Regions from separate parts of the Streptomyces sp. NPDC127038 genome, predicted to be linked through region 2. Evidence: predicted binding sites of a transcription regulator. Region 2 holds the regulator's gene; the other holds the start of a gene.
The links. The regulator HrcA, encoded in region 2, represses chaperone genes, less so after heat shock. The targets are predictions, from matches to a motif close to TTNGCACTCNGNNNNNCNGAGTGCNAA.

Region 1 (7,413 bases), on a different contig from region 2:
GATCCGGCTCCATGCGACCCGTACGACAAAATTACAAAACCGGCGCAAACGGGGCTGGTGCGCGCTGGGGAGTCGGCGCGCTCGCCCTCGCCCTGCTCGTCTCAGGCTGCGCCGGGGCCGGCACGGCCTCCGCCCCCGGAGCCGGTGGCGCCGAGCCGGCCCACGGCCCCGCCCACGCCCGGGGGGCCGCGCTCCCCGCGGGCCCGGCCCGCGCCCTCGCCGCGTACGCCGACCGCCTCCGCCGGGACCAGGCCCGGCGCGCCGCCGTCGCGAAACGCTGGGGACTGACCGCGGTGCCCCTGACACCCCCCGCGCCGCCCGCCAGGAAACCGCGCATCGCGGCACGCAAGGGCTTCGAGGTCGACGACCAGAGGGAACTGGGACTGCCCCCGGTCTTCACCACCGTCCCCACCAAGGACAAGGTCGTCTTCCTCACCGTCGACGACGGCTCCGAGAAGGACCCCGCCTTCCTGCGGATGATGAGCGACCTGAAGATCCCGTACACCGCGTTCCTCAGCGACTTCCTCGTCAAGGACGACTACGGGTACTTCCGGCGGATGCGCGACCGCGGCATCACCCTCAACAACCACACCCTGCACCACCCTTATCTGCCCGCCCTCTCCTACGAGCAGCAGAAGCACGAGATCTGCGGCATGCAGGACGTGATGCAGAAGGAGTTCGGCAGGCGCCCGACCGTCTTCCGCCCGCCGTACGGCAACTACGACCAGGACACCCTGCGCGCCGCCAAGTCCTGCGGCATCCGGTACGCGCCGATCTGGAACGAGGAGGTCTTCGTCGACCACTGGGAGTACCGCGAGGAGGACCAGGACCTGCACCCCGGCGACATCGTCCTCACCCACTTCCAGGGCCGCGAGGAGTGGAACGGCACCATGCCCGACATGGTCCGCCGCTTCCTGAAGACCGTCACGGCCAAGGGATACGCGGTCGCGCGCCTGGAGGACTACCTGTGAGGGTGAGGGCGCGGATGCGGATGCGGGTGCCGGCGAGGGTCCGGGTCCCGGTCGCCGGACTGCTCGTGGCGGCGCTGCTCGGCGGCTGCGCGCAGTCCGTCGACCCCATCGAACGGCTGGGCAAGAAGGCCGCCCAGCGGGTGCACCCGACGCAGTCGGCGTACCGCCGCTGGGGGCTCGCCAGCCCGCTCGCCCCGGCCCCCGCGGTGTCCGTCCGGACCACCGCCCGCACCGCGGACACCGGACTGCCGCCCGTCGTGAACCAGGTCCGCACCCGCGACAAGGTGGTCTTCCTGACGTACGACGACGGCGCCGAGCGCGATCCGCGGTTCGCCGACATGGTCCGCGAACTGCGCCTGCCGGTCAGCATGTTCCTCACGGACCGGGTCGCAGGACCCGGCTACGGGCACTTCGCCCGGCTGCGCGCCGTCGGGGCGAGCGTCCAGAACCACACCCTCGACCACGCCGTCCTGGCCGGTCTGCCCTACGCCGGGCAGCGCGCCGAGATCTGCGGGCAGCAGGACAAGCTGACGCGGCGCTTCGGCGTCCGGCCCCGGCTGCTGCGGCCCCCCTACGGCCGGTACGACGACACGACCCTGCGCGCCGCCGCCGACTGCGGGGTCGCCGCGATCGTCCTCGGCAGAACGGCCGACGCGCACCGCCTGCGGCCCGGCGACATCCTCTCCGGCCCAGGCGAACCCGGAGTCACGGACGCCACCCTGCGGCTGCTCCGGCGGATCCAGCGGGAGGGCTTCACCCTGGCGCGGCTGGAGAACTACCTCTAGAGGTCGCCGGACGAGGAGAAGCACCAGCAGGGGCCCGCCGGGGGAGCGGGGCGGGGCGGCGCGCCTGCCGGTCCTTCAGGGGCCGCGGGGGCCGGTTCTCCAGGGGGCCGTGGGGGCCGGTGCGGTGCCTGCCGGTTCTCCGGGGGGTCTGCCGGCGAGACGCCCATTCGGCGTGATCCGGCACCTTCCCGCCCACGCCACGCCGACGCCTTTGGCACTCCGCTTGACCGAGTGCTAATCGCAGTCATAGTCTCAGGCCTGGCACTCCCCCCTGGAGAGTGCCAGTAGCGACGGGCAGGTCCGGCACCCGCGACGACGGATCGACCTGGTCGCCACCTCAGACAGTTAACCCCGTGAGATCTCCGAAGGGGGAGGTCGGATCGTGACGACCACCAGCTCCAAGGTTGCCATCAAGCCGCTCGAGGACCGCATCGTGGTCCAGCCGCTCGACGCCGAGCAGACCACGGCCTCCGGCCTGGTCATCCCGGACACCGCCAAGGAGAAGCCCCAGGAGGGCGTCGTCCTGGCCGTGGGCCCGGGCCGCATCGAGGACGGCAAGCGTGTCGAGCTCGACGTCGCCGTCGGCGACATCGTCCTCTACAGCAAGTACGGCGGCACCGAGGTGAAGTACAACGGCGAGGAGTACCTCGTCCTCTCGGCTCGCGACGTTCTCGCGATCATCGAGAAGTAATTCACCTGGTAAGGGAGTCCGGGGCTGGTCCCCGGGCGACCCCGCACCAAGCATTGCAGTGAACCACGCCCCTGGCACCCGCGATCATTCCAGCGCCGGGCGCCGGGGGCGCGGTTCGTTCTCCATATTTTCCGAGAGGGCTGAACCGCTTCCATGGCGAAGATCCTGAAGTTCGACGAGGACGCCCGTCGCGCCCTTGAGCGCGGCGTCAACAAGCTTGCCGACACGGTGAAGGTGACGATCGGCCCCAAGGGCCGCAACGTCGTCATCGACAAGAAGTTCGGCGCTCCCACCATCACCAACGACGGTGTGACCATCGCCCGTGAGGTCGAGGTCGAGGACCCGTTCGAGAACCTCGGCGCGCAGCTGGTGAAGGAGGTGGCGACCAAGACCAACGACATCGCGGGTGACGGTACGACCACCGCCACCGTGCTCGCCCAGGCGCTCGTGCGCGAGGGCCTGCGCAACGTCGCCGCCGGCGCGTCGCCCGCCCTGCTGAAGAAGGGCATCGACGCCGCGGTCAAGGCCGTCTCCGAGGAGCTCCTCGCGACGGCCCGCCCGATCGACGACAAGTCCGACATCGCCGCCGTGGCCGGGCTCTCCGCCCAGGACAGCCAGGTCGGCGAGCTCATCGCCGAGGCGATGGACAAGGTCGGCAAGGACGGTGTCATCACCGTCGAGGAGTCCAACACCTTCGGTCTGGAGCTGGACTTCACCGAGGGCATGGCCTTCGACAAGGGCTACCTGTCCCCGTACATGGTGTCCGACCAGGAGCGTATGGAGGCCGTCCTCGACGACCCGTACATCCTCATCCACCAGGGCAAGATCAGCTCCATCCAGGACCTGCTGCCGCTGCTGGAGAAGGTCATCCAGTCGAACGCCTCCAAGCCGCTGCTGATCATCGCCGAGGACGTCGAGGGCGAGGCCCTGTCGACCCTGGTCGTGAACAAGATCCGCGGCACGTTCAACGCCGTCGCGGTGAAGGCCCCCGGCTTCGGTGACCGCCGCAAGGCCATGCTCGGCGACATCGCCACCCTCACCGGTGGTCAGGTCATCGCCGAGGAGGTCGGCCTCAAGCTCGACCAGATCGGTCTGGACGTGCTCGGCAGCGCCCGCCGCGTGACCGTCACCAAGGACGACACCACGATCGTCGACGGTGCCGGCAGCAGCGACGAGGTCGCCGGCCGCGTCAACCAGATCAAGGCCGAGATCGAGAACACCGACTCCGACTGGGACCGCGAGAAGCTCCAGGAGCGCCTCGCGAAGCTCGCCGGCGGCGTGTGCGTGATCAAGGTCGGCGCCGCCACCGAGGTGGAGCTCAAGGAGAAGAAGCACCGTCTGGAGGACGCCATCTCCGCGACCCGCGCCGCGGTCGAGGAGGGCATCGTCTCCGGTGGTGGCTCCGCGCTCGTCCACGCCGTCAAGGTCCTCGAGGGCAACCTCGGCAAGACCGGCGACGAGGCCACGGGTGTCGCGGTCGTCCGCCGCGCCGCCGTCGAGCCGCTGCGCTGGATCGCCGAGAACTCCGGCCTCGAGGGCTACGTCATCACCTCGAAGGTCGCCGAGCTCGACAAGGGCCAGGGCTTCAACGCCGCCACCGGCGAGTACGGCGACCTGGTCAAGGCCGGCGTCATCGACCCGGTCAAGGTCACCCGCTCCGCCCTGGAGAACGCCGCCTCCATCGCCTCCCTGCTCCTGACGACCGAGACCCTGGTCGTCGAGAAGCCGGCCGAGGACGAGGGCGACGCCGGCCACGGCGGCCACGGCCACTCCCACTGACGTCCGACGTCATGAACGCCGGCACACCCGCACGGGTGTGACGACGTGACGAGGTCCCCGTTCCGACAGGAGCGGGGACCTCGTGCGTTCTGTCCCACGGTCCCCGGCACCCGGGGCCGAGCCGCGCGGCGGGCCGGCCCGGGCGCGCGGCCCGGACCGGCTCCCGTCCTCAGAGGCGGTCGTCGCGCACCACGTCCAGGTCCGTGAAGGTCGGCATCCCGTCGCAGAGCGCCACCATCTCCTGGAAGATCTGCTCCGTCTCCGGCATCTTCGAGTTCTTCATCGCTTCCTCGTACGACGGGAACTCCACGATCTCCACGAAGTGGTTCGCGTCGGAGCGGTCCATGCCGACGACGCCGCGCGTCGCGGTCCGTTTCCCGTTGGTCTTCTCGACCCAGGTGTCCATCAGCCGGTTCATCTCGTCGAACCGACTGGTCCTGCCGTCAATCAGCTGTACGAAAGTCATGGCGCCGCCTCCGGCTCTCACTCCGGTCGAAACACCCTCAATCCTCCCACCGGAGGGGCGGCACCACCCACCGCACGATCATCGCGAGCCCGGGCCCGGCCGCGCGCACCCGTTCACTGGGGCCCGTACTTGCGTCCCGTCTTCGACGAGATCCCGCCCAGCAGCGCGCGCGGGGTCACCTTCACCACGCCCATCAGCACCTTGTAGCGCGGATCCGGGACGGACAGGGTTCTTCCGCGCGCCAGATCGGCCAGCGCCGCCGCGACCAGCTTGTCGGCGTCGAGCCACATCCAGTTCGGGATGTTGTCCGTGCCCATGCCCGCCCGCTCGTGGAACTCGGTCCGCACGAAGCCCGGAGCCAGGGCCATCAGCCGCACCCCGCTGCCCGCGAGATCCTTCGCCGCGCCCTGGGTGAACTGCACGACCCAGGCCTTGGACGCCCCGTACGTACCGCGCGGCACGAACGCGGCCACCGACGCCACGTTGACGACACCGCCCCGGCCGCGCTCCCGCATCGCCTCGGCCGCCGCAGACGTCAGCCGGAGCACCGCCTCGCAGTGCACCTTGAGCATCTTCAGCTCGTCCGCCATCGACACGTCCAGATAGCGGCCCTTGTTGCCGAAGCCGGCGTTGTTGACCAGCAGGTCGACCGGGTTCCTGCGGTCGGACAGACGGGCGGCGACCTCCTCGATGCCCTCGTCCGTCGCCAGGTCCGCGGTGAGCACCTCCGCCTCGATGCCGTGCCGGTCGTGCAGCTCGGTCGCCTGCTCCAGCAGCCGCTTCGTGTCCCGCGCCACCAGCACGAGGTCGTGCCCGTCCGCCGCCAGCCGCCGCGCGAACGCGGCACCGATCCCCGCGGTCGATCCCGTAATCAGAGCCGTTGTCATGGCGTCAGGGTAGTGACCGGCCGGGGCCCGCGCCGCCCGGTGCCGTCGGCTGCCCACCCCGGTTCCGAGCACCTTCGCCGGTCGGCTTCCGGGGGCCTGGACGCGGGGTGCCCTCCGTGCGGGTGCCGCCGGTGGCACACCTGGTCGGGGTGCCACTCGTGCCGCGCCGCCGGGCCGTGCCGCTCGTGCCGAGCTCCCGGGGCCGTGGCCGCCGTCAGTCGCCGTACTTCGCCACGTACTCCCGCGCCGCCGCGAGCGACTCCGGGTGCAGCGCCTCGCCCGCCGCCAACAGCCGCGGCAGCAGCTTCCGTTCGGTCGTCGCGGCACGGAACTGGAGGGCGACGGTGACGTCATGGTCCGGCCGGTGCACGATCTCGACCGCGTCCCCGGCCCGTATCTCGCCGGACTCGATCACCCGCAGATACGCCCCCGGCGCGCCCCGGCCCGTGAACCGCCTGACCCAGCCCTTCTCGCCGAGGTGCTCCTGGAAGGTGCGGCAGGGGATCCGCCCGCTCGTGACCTCCAGGACGACGCCGGAACCCACCCGCCAGCGTTCGCCGATCAGCGCGCCGGACACGTCGAGCCCCAGCGTCGTGAGGTTCTCCCCGAACACGCCGTTCGGCAGCGGCCGGCCCAGCTCGCGCTCCCAGTCGTCCAGGTCCTCGCGCGCCACCGCGTACACCGCCTGGTCGTCACCGCCGTGATGCCGCAGATGACAGACCGCGTCCCCGGCGAGCCCGCTCCCAGCCGTCCCCTTGGGGCCCGGCGCCGTCACCCGGACCGGCCCGTCGACCGGACGCTTGTCGATGCCGGTCACGCCCTCCGGCTGGTCCGTGTACGCGACGGCCTGCGCCCGGCCCAGGTTCAGCGACAGAAGCTTCATGGGAACCACGCTAGGCGATCCGCCCCAAAGCGTCGACGTGATATTCGGCGCCGGACCCAAGATGCGCTTATGCTCGAAGAGTGATCGAGGCCCGACATCTCCGCGTCCTGCGCGCCGTCGCCACCACCGGATCCTTCTCGGCGGCGGGGCGCGAGCTGGGCTGCACCCAGCCTGCCGTCAGCCAGCAGATGAAGGCCCTGGAGTCGTCCGTGGGCACCCCGCTGCTGGTCAGGACCGGGCGCGAGATGCGTCTCACCCAGGCGGGTGAGGCCCTGGTCAAGCACGCGGCGAGCATCCTTTCCGGGCTCACGGCCGCGGAGGAGGAGGTCGCCGCCATCGCCGGGCTCCGCGCGGGCCGCGTCCGCCTGGTCTCCTTCCCCAGCGGCAGCTCCACCCTCGTCCCCACGGCCCTGGCCGCGCTGCGCGCCGCCCACCCGGGGACGCGCGTCTCCCTGGAGGAGGCCGAACCGCCCGAGTCCGTGGAGAAGCTCCGGGCCGGCGACTGCGACATCGCGCTCGCCTTCCGTTACGAAGGCGCTCCGGGTGTCGAGGAGTGGGACGACCTCGTCGTGCGGCCGCTGCTGATGGACCGTCTGGTCGGCCTGGTGCCCGAGGGGCATCCGCTCGCCCGCTCGCGGTCCGTCGCGATCGGCGAGTTCGCCGATGAGTCGTGGATCGCGGGCTGCCCGCGCTGCCGCGGCCAGCTCGTCGAGGTCTGCCGCGGTGCCGGGTTCGAGCCCCGGATCGACTTCGCCACCGACGACTACCCGGCGGTGGTCGGGCTCGTGGGCGCGGGACTCGGCGTCGCCGTCCTTCCGGAGCTCGCGATCGAGTCCGTACGGCCGAAGGGGGCGCGGACCGTGACGGTGGAGCCCGCGGTGCGCCGCGAGATCGTCGCCCTCACCCTCCCCGACCTCGCCGAGGTTCCGGCGGTGGCCGCGACGCTGGAAC
Region 2 (7,413 bases):
CATCGGGGCGCACCCTCTTCCGGGATCTCGGCGGCGGCCGACAACGCTGTCTCGGCGGCCGCGATTTCTGCGTTCAGTACGTCCACCAGCTGCCCGGCGGGCAGGTCACGCGCCATGCGGTGACCCTGGCCCGCCCACAGTGCCATGCCCTGCGCGTCTCCCGCCTTCGCGGCCGCCTTGCGCAGCGGCAGGGTCAGGTGGTGGATCTCGGGGTAGGCGGCGGGGGCGTACGGGCCGTGCTCGCGCATGAAGCGGTTGGCCAGCGCGCGCGCCGGACGCCCGGTGAAGGCGCGGGTGAGCTCCGTGCGTACGTAGAGGGGGTCGGTCAGCGCCTGTTTGTGCACGGCGCTCGCGCCGGACTCGGGGGTGGCGAGGAAGGCGGTGCCGAGCTGGGCCGCGTCGGCGCCGGCGGCGAGGACGGCGGCGATCTGGCTGCCGCGCATGATGCCGCCCGCCGCGACGACCGGGATGCCCACGCTCTCGCGGACCCGCGCGACCAGGGTGAGCAGTCCGACGCCCGTGCCGTCCGTCTCCGGGTTGTCCCGGTGGGTGCCCTGGTGTCCGCCGGCCTCGATGCCCTGCGCGATCACCACGTCGGCGCCGGCCCGTTCCGCGGCCAGGGCCTCCTCGGCGGTGGTGGCGGTGACCAGGGTGAGGGTGCCGGCGCGGCGCAGCGACTGGAGCACCTCGGGCTTGGGGACGCCGAAGTGGAAGGAGACGGCCGCCACCGGGTTGTCGAGGAGGACGGCGAGTTTGGCGTCGTAGCCGTCGTCACGGCCGCTGTCCGGATCGCCGAGCTCGGTCTCGTACCAGGCGGCCTCGCCGGCCAGCTGGTTGGCGTACACCTCGACCGAGGCCGCGTCCGCGTGCTCGGGCTGCGGCAGGAACAGGTTGACGCCGAAGGGACGGCCGGTCAGCCCGCGCAGCTGCTTGATCTCCTGGTACATGCCGTCGGCGGTCTTGTACCCGGCGGCGAGGAAGCCCAGCCCGCCGGCCTCGGACACGGCGGCCGCGAGCTGCGGGACGGAGACGCCGCCCGCCATGGGGGCCTGCACGATCGGGTGAGGGAAGAGATCGGTCAGCGCGGTGGACATGACGGCATGTTGTCACGTCCCCCGGGCAAGTCCGAATCCGGTCGTCCGCCCGGATTCCGGCCCTCACGGCGAAGGGCACGGGGCGGTTTCCCGTCCCGTGCCCCGCCGTGGTCATCGGCCGTTGAAGGCGTCCTTCAGCCGGGAGAAGAGCCCCTGCTGACCGGGCTGGAACTGACCGGTGGGCCGCTCCTCGCCGCGCATCTGCGCCAGCTCGCGCAGCACCCGCTCCTGCTCCGGGTCGAGCTTGGTCGGGGTCATGACCTCGACGTGCACGATGAGGTCGCCCCGGCCGCCGCCGCGCAGGTGCGTGACGCCCCGGCCGTGCAGCGGGATCGACTGGCCGGACTGGGTGCCCGGGCGGATGTCGACCTCCTCCATGCCGTCGAGGGTCTCCAGCGGCACCTTGGTGCCGAGGGCCGCCGCCGTCATCGGGATGGTGACCGTGCAGTGCAGGTCGTCGCCGCGCCGCTGGAAGGTCGAGTGCGGCAGCTCGTGGATCTCGACGTACAGGTCGCCGGCGGGGCCGCCGCCGGGGCCGACCTCGCCCTCGCCCGCGAGCTGGATGCGGGTGCCGTTGTCCACACCGGCCGGGATCTTGACCGTGAGGGTGCGGCGGGAGCGGACCCGGCCGTCGCCCGCGCACTCGTGGCACGGGGTCGGGACGACGGTGCCGAAGCCCTGGCACTGCGGACACGGCCGCGAGGTCATGACCTGGCCGAGGAAGGACCGCGTCACCTGGGACACCTCGCCGCGGCCGCGGCACATGTCACAGGTCTGCGCCGCGGTGCCGGGGGCCGCGCCCTCGCCGTTGCAGGTGCCGCAGACGACGGCCGTGTCGACCTGGATGTCCTTCGTGGTGCCGAAGGCAGCCTCGTCGAGCTCGATCTCCAGACGGATCATGGCGTCCTGGCCGCGGCGGGTGCGCGAGCGCGGTCCGCGCTGCGACGCCGTGCCGAAGAACGCGTCCATGATGTCGGAGAAGTTCCCGAAGCCGCCCTGGCCGAAGCCGCCGGCGCCACCGCCGCCCTGCTGGGACAGCGGGTCGCCGCCGAGGTCGTAGACCTGCTTCTTCTGCGGGTCCGACAACACCTCGTACGCGGCGTTGATCTCTTTGAACCGCTCCTGCGTCTTCGGATCGGGATTGACGTCCGGGTGCAGCTCGCGAGCGAGCCTCCGGAACGCCTTCTTGATCTCGTCCTGGGACGCGTCGCGGCGCACGCCGAGTACGGCGTAGTAGTCCGTGGCCACTTACGACTCCGCCAGGATCTGTCCGACGTACCGTGCCACCGCTCGTACCGCTCCCATCGTTCCCGGGTAATCCATGCGGGTCGGGCCGACCACGCCGAGTTTGGCTACTGCCTCGCCGCCCGAACCGTAGCCGACGGAGACCACGGACGTGGAGTTGAGTCCCTCGTAAGCGTTCTCGTGCCCGATTCGCACGGTCATGCTCGAATCCCCGGCCTCTCCAAGCAACTTGAGGAGCACGACCTGCTCCTCCAGCGCTTCGAGCACCGGCCGGATGGTGAGAGGGAAGTCATGTCCGAAGCGGGTGAGATTGGCGGTACCGCCGATCATCAGCCGCTCCTCGGTCTCCTCGACCAGTGTCTCCAGCAGGGTGGAGAGCACCGTCGAGACCGTACCCCGGTCGTCCGCCTCGAAGGCGTCCGGGAGGTCCTGGACGAGCTGCGGGACGTCCGCGAAGGGACGTCCCGCGACCCGGCTGTTGAGCCGGGCCCGCAGGTCCGCCAGCGACGTCTCGCCGAACGGCGCCGGGCAGTTGATCATGCGCTGTTCGACCCGGCCGGTGTCCGTGATCAGCACGAGCATCACCCGCGCGGGGGCCATGGAGAGCAGCTCCACGTGACGCACGGTCGAGCGGGTCAGCGAGGGGTACTGCACGACGGCGACCTGCCGGGTGAGCTGCGCGAGCAGCCGCACGGTCCGTCCGACGACGTCGTCCAGGTCGACCGCGCCGTCCAGGAAGTTCTGGATGGCGCGGCGCTCGGGCGCGGTCATCGGCTTGACGCCGGCGAGCTTGTCGACGAAGAGGCGGTAGCCCTTGTCCGTGGGGATGCGCCCGGCACTGGTGTGCGGCTGGGCGATGTACCCCTCGTCCTCCAGGACGGCCATGTCGTTGCGGACGGTCGCGGGCGAGACGCCGAGGCGGTGCCGCTCGGTGAGCGCCTTGGAGCCCACCGGCTCCTCGGTGCCCACGTAGTCCTGGACGATGGCGCGCAGTACCTCGAGCCTGCGTTCGCTGAGCATCGCGCACCTCCAGAAGTCGACTCGGTGGTCTTCGTGGCCTTCGTGGCTTTCGCCTGGCACTCAGCGCACGCGAGTGCCAACGTTCCCCGGCCAGTGTACGGCGGTGAGGCACGACCCGGGCAAGGGCGGGCCTGCGATGTCGTGCGCGGTGCCCCCTCACCGTTAGCGTCGCCGCATGAGGCTGACTTGGGAAGAGCTCGGGTGGGAAAGGGTGGCGCCCGGGGTTGGGCGGCGGCGGCTTCCGGGCTGGGACTGCACGGCCGGGCTCGTCGTCGGCGACGGGGCGGCGCTGATGATCGACGCCGGATCGAGTCTGGCGGAGGGCGCCCGGCTGTGCGCCGAGGCGCGGGCTCTCACCGGCGCGCGTGTGACCCATGTCGCGCTCACCCACCCGCATTTCGATCATGTCTTCGGCGCGGCGGCGTTCGCGGGCGCGGAGATCTTCGCCGCGGACGGCTCCGCGGAGGTGTACGAGCGGGGCCGCGAGGAGCTGTGCGCGGACGCCGTGCGCAACGGTCTCGGCGCGCGGGCGGCGGAGGAGGCGGCCGACACCCTGGTACGCCCGCGGCACTTCGTACGGGACACCCGGGAGCTGGAGCTCGCCGGCGGGGTCGGGGTCCGTCTGGTGCGGACGGGCGAGGGCCACACCGCCCACGACCTGGTGGTCGTCGTGCCGGGCGACCCGGCGGTGGTGTTCTGCGGCGACCTGGTCGAGGAGTCGGGCGAACCGCAGGCGGGCCCCGACGCCGTGCCGTCACGGTGGCCGGCGGCCCTCGACCGGCTGCTCGCCCTGGGCGGCGAGGACGCGCTGTACGTCCCCGGGCACGGTTCGGTGGTGAACGCCGGGTTCGTCCGGTCCCAGCGGGACGCCCTGGCCGGGCGTTTCGGCGTGTCGCCGTGAGCCCCGGCGGGCTTCTCCTATCGTCATCCGAATGCGCCAGTACTCTCCGGACCTGACCCCGCCGTGGAAGAAGCCCCGGTCCGTTCCCGAGGTCCCGGCGGACCCGGGTCTGGTCGTCGAGGAGCCCGGCACCGGCTTCTGCGGCGCGGTGGTCCGCTGCGAGGCGGGCACGGTGACCCTGGAGGACCGCTTCGGCAAGCACCGGGTGTTCCCGCTGGAGCCGAGCGGCTTCCTCCTGGAGGGCAGGGTGGTGACCCTGGTCCGCCCGGCCGCGGCGGCACCGGCCCGCCCCGGCCGTACGGCATCCGGTTCGATGGCGGTCCCGGGCGCCCGCGCCCGGGTTGCGCGCGCCGGGCGCATCTACGTCGAGGGGCGCCACGACGCCGAACTGGTCGAGCGGGTCTGGGGCGACGACCTGCGCATCGAGGGCGTCGTCGTGGAGTACCTGGAGGGCGTCGACGACCTTCCCGCCGTGGTCGACGCGTTCGCCCCGGGCCCGGACGCCCGGCTCGGCGTCCTCGTGGACCACCTGGTCCCGGGTTCGAAGGAGTCCCGGATCGCGGAGGCGGTCACCAGCGAGCACGCCCTGGTCCTCGGCCACCCGTACATCGACGTCTGGGAGGCCGTGAAGCCGTCCTCCGTGGGCATCGCGTCCTGGCCCCGGGTCCCGCGCGGCCAGGACTGGAAGACGGGCGTCTGCCGGGCCCTGGGCTGGCCGGAGAACACCGGCGCGGCCTGGCAGCACATCCTGTCCCGGGTCCACAGCTACAAGGACCTGGAACCGGCCCTCCTGGGCCGCGTGGAGGAACTGATCGACTTCGTCACCGCCCCGGAGTGACCGGGCGCCCCGGTGCCGCCCCGGAGTGACCGGGCGCCGCTTCGGTGCCGCGCCCGGCCCGGGCGGTCCTCAGTCCACCAGGTCCCGGACGACGGCGTCCGCGAGGAGGCGGCCCCGGAGGGTGAGGACGGCGCGGCCGGCTTCGTAGGGGCCGGATTCGAGGAGGCCCTCGGCCAGGGCGCGGCGGGAGGCGGCGAGGCCGTCGGGGCGCAGCAGGGACAGCGGGCAGCCCTCGCGCAGCCGCAGTTCGAGGAGGATCCGCTCGACCCGGCGGTCCTCGTCGGAGAGCAGTTCACGGCCGGCCCCCGGGGAGCGGCCCTCGGCCAGCGCCGCCGCGTACGCCCCCGGATGCTTCACGTTCCACCAGCGAACGCCGCCCACGTGGCTGTGCGCGCCGGGGCCCGCACCCCACCAGTCGGCGCCCCGCCAGTAGAGCTCGTTGTGCAGACAGCGGCTCTCCGGCGAGCCGGCGGTCGCCCAGTTGGACACCTCGTACCAGTCGAAGCCCGCCGCCGACATCACCTCGTCCGCGATCAGATAGCGGTCCGCGTGCACGTCGTCGTCCGTCATGGGGACCTCGCCGCGGCGGATGCGGCGCGCGAGCTGGGTGCCCTCCTCGACGATGAGCGCGTACGCGGAGATGTGGTCGGGTCCCGCGCCGAGGGCCGCTTCGAGCGAGGCCCGCCAGTCGTCGTCCGACTCCCCCGGCGTGCCGTAGATCAGGTCCAGGTTCACGTGTGCGAATCCGGCCGCGCGGGCCTCGGCGACACAGGCCTCGGGGCGGCCCGGGGTGTGCGTGCGGTCGAGCACCTTCAGGACGTGCTGCCGGGCGCTCTGCATGCCGAAGGAGATCCGGTTGAAGCCCCCGGCGCGCAGGGTCGCGAGGTACTCCGGGTCGACGGACTCGGGGTTCGCCTCGGTCGTGATCTCCGCGTCGTCCGCGAGCCCGAACTCGTCCCGGATCGCGCCCAGCATCCGTACGAGGTCGTCGGCGGCCAGCAGCGTGGGCGTGCCGCCTCCGACGAAGACCGTGCGGACCGGGCGGGGGTCGTCGCCCAGGACCTTGCGGGCGAGCCGGATCTCGTCGGTCAGGGTGTCCGCGTAGTTGTCGCGGGAGGCGAGCACGCCCCCGCTGCCCCGCAGCTCGGTCGCCGTGTAGGTGTTGAAGTCGCAGTAGCCGCACCGGGTCGCGCAGTACGGAACGTGGAGGTAGAACCCGAGGGGCCGCTCGGCGGCCCCGGCCAGGGCGTGCGCGGGCAGCGCCCCGTCGTCGGGGACGGGCTCACCGTCGGGAAGTGCGGAAGGCATGCGTTCCATTGTCCAGCACCGGCGGGGTCCGGCGGCCCCGCTCCGGGTGAGCCCCGTTACTCCGCCTGCAGCACCAGCAGGGCCAGGTCGTCCTCCGGCGGGCGGGGGCCGAAGGCGTGGACCAGCGCGCGGATCCGTTCCGCGATCAGCTCGGCGTCCAGACCGGCGCAGCCCGCGAGGGCGTGCGCGAGGCCGTCGTCGTCGTCGAACTGACGGGATCCGTCGCGCCGCTCCGTCACCCCGTCGGTGACGCACAGGAGGGTGTCGCCGGGGTACAGCTCGAAGGACTCGGAGATGTACTCGGGGTCCTCGAAGACGCCGAGCAGGGTCTGCGGCCTGGCCATCTCGCGGACCACGCCGTCGGGGCCCAGCAGCAGCGGCAGCGGGTGTCCGGCCGAGGCGAGCGTGCAGCGCACTCCGCCGTCGAAGGGGACGAGCTCGCCGTAGAGCATGGAAAGGAAACGTGTCTGCGGGCCGAGGTCGCTGCCGAGCCCGGGTCCGCCCGCGGCCACGAGCGCGCGGGCCGCCGCGTCCGCGGCCTCCGTCGCGTCGTCGAGGAGGAGCTGGTTGAGCCGGTCCAGGACGTCCGCGACGTCGTAGCCCTCGCGGGCCAGCAGCCGCAGCCAGGGCCGGGCCAGCCCGATGACGACGGCGGCCTCGGGCCCCTTGCCCTGGACGTCGCCGACCGCGAAGCACCAGCGCCCGTCACCGGCCGGGAACACGTCGTAGAAGTCGCCGCTCGGCCCGCCCTTGTCGAGCGGCTCGTAGACGAGGGCGCTGCGCACCCCGGGGATCTCGGCGACCGCGCCGGGCAGCAGCCCGCGCTGGAGGACCCGGCTGATGGTGGCCTGGCGCGCGTACTGCCGGGCCGCGCCGATGGCCAGGGCGATCCGGCGGCTGAGGTCCTCGACCAGTCCGGTGACCTCGTCGGGGAAGTCGGGCGGTCCGGCCCTGCCGATGACGAGCGTGCCCAGCGGGCGGCCGCCCGCGATCAGCCGGTACGCCAG

Region 1: groES (co-chaperone GroES) is a predicted target of HrcA. The motif match lies at 1,968-1,994, and genes of this name have one in related genera.

The regions. Positions count from the first base shown of each region.
Region 1 covers NZ_JBHXDQ010000014.1:38,213-45,625, forward strand. The annotation lists gene ACFWI4_RS13465 (polysaccharide deacetylase family protein) at 12-971, shown strand; gene ACFWI4_RS13470 (polysaccharide deacetylase family protein) at 986-1,756, shown strand; gene groES (co-chaperone GroES) at 2,139-2,447, shown strand; gene groL (chaperonin GroEL) at 2,601-4,226, shown strand; partial or broken gene ACFWI4_RS13485 (ester cyclase) at 4,399-4,692, opposite strand; gene ACFWI4_RS13490 (SDR family NAD(P)-dependent oxidoreductase) at 4,806-5,579, opposite strand; gene ACFWI4_RS13495 (MOSC domain-containing protein) at 5,794-6,462, opposite strand; gene ACFWI4_RS13500 (LysR family transcriptional regulator) at 6,543-7,413, shown strand, end outside.
Region 2 covers NZ_JBHXDQ010000022.1:46,487-53,899, reverse strand. The annotation lists gene ACFWI4_RS17755 (nitronate monooxygenase) at 1-1,094, opposite strand, end outside; gene ACFWI4_RS17760 (16S rRNA (uracil(1498)-N(3))-methyltransferase) at 1-3, opposite strand, end outside; gene dnaJ (molecular chaperone DnaJ) at 1,206-2,342, opposite strand; gene hrcA (heat-inducible transcriptional repressor HrcA) at 2,343-3,359, opposite strand; gene ACFWI4_RS17740 (MBL fold metallo-hydrolase) at 3,535-4,260, shown strand; gene ACFWI4_RS17735 (DUF3097 domain-containing protein) at 4,292-5,098, shown strand; gene hemW (radical SAM family heme chaperone HemW) at 5,168-6,406, opposite strand; partial or broken gene ACFWI4_RS17725 (PP2C family protein-serine/threonine phosphatase) at 6,463-7,413, opposite strand, start outside.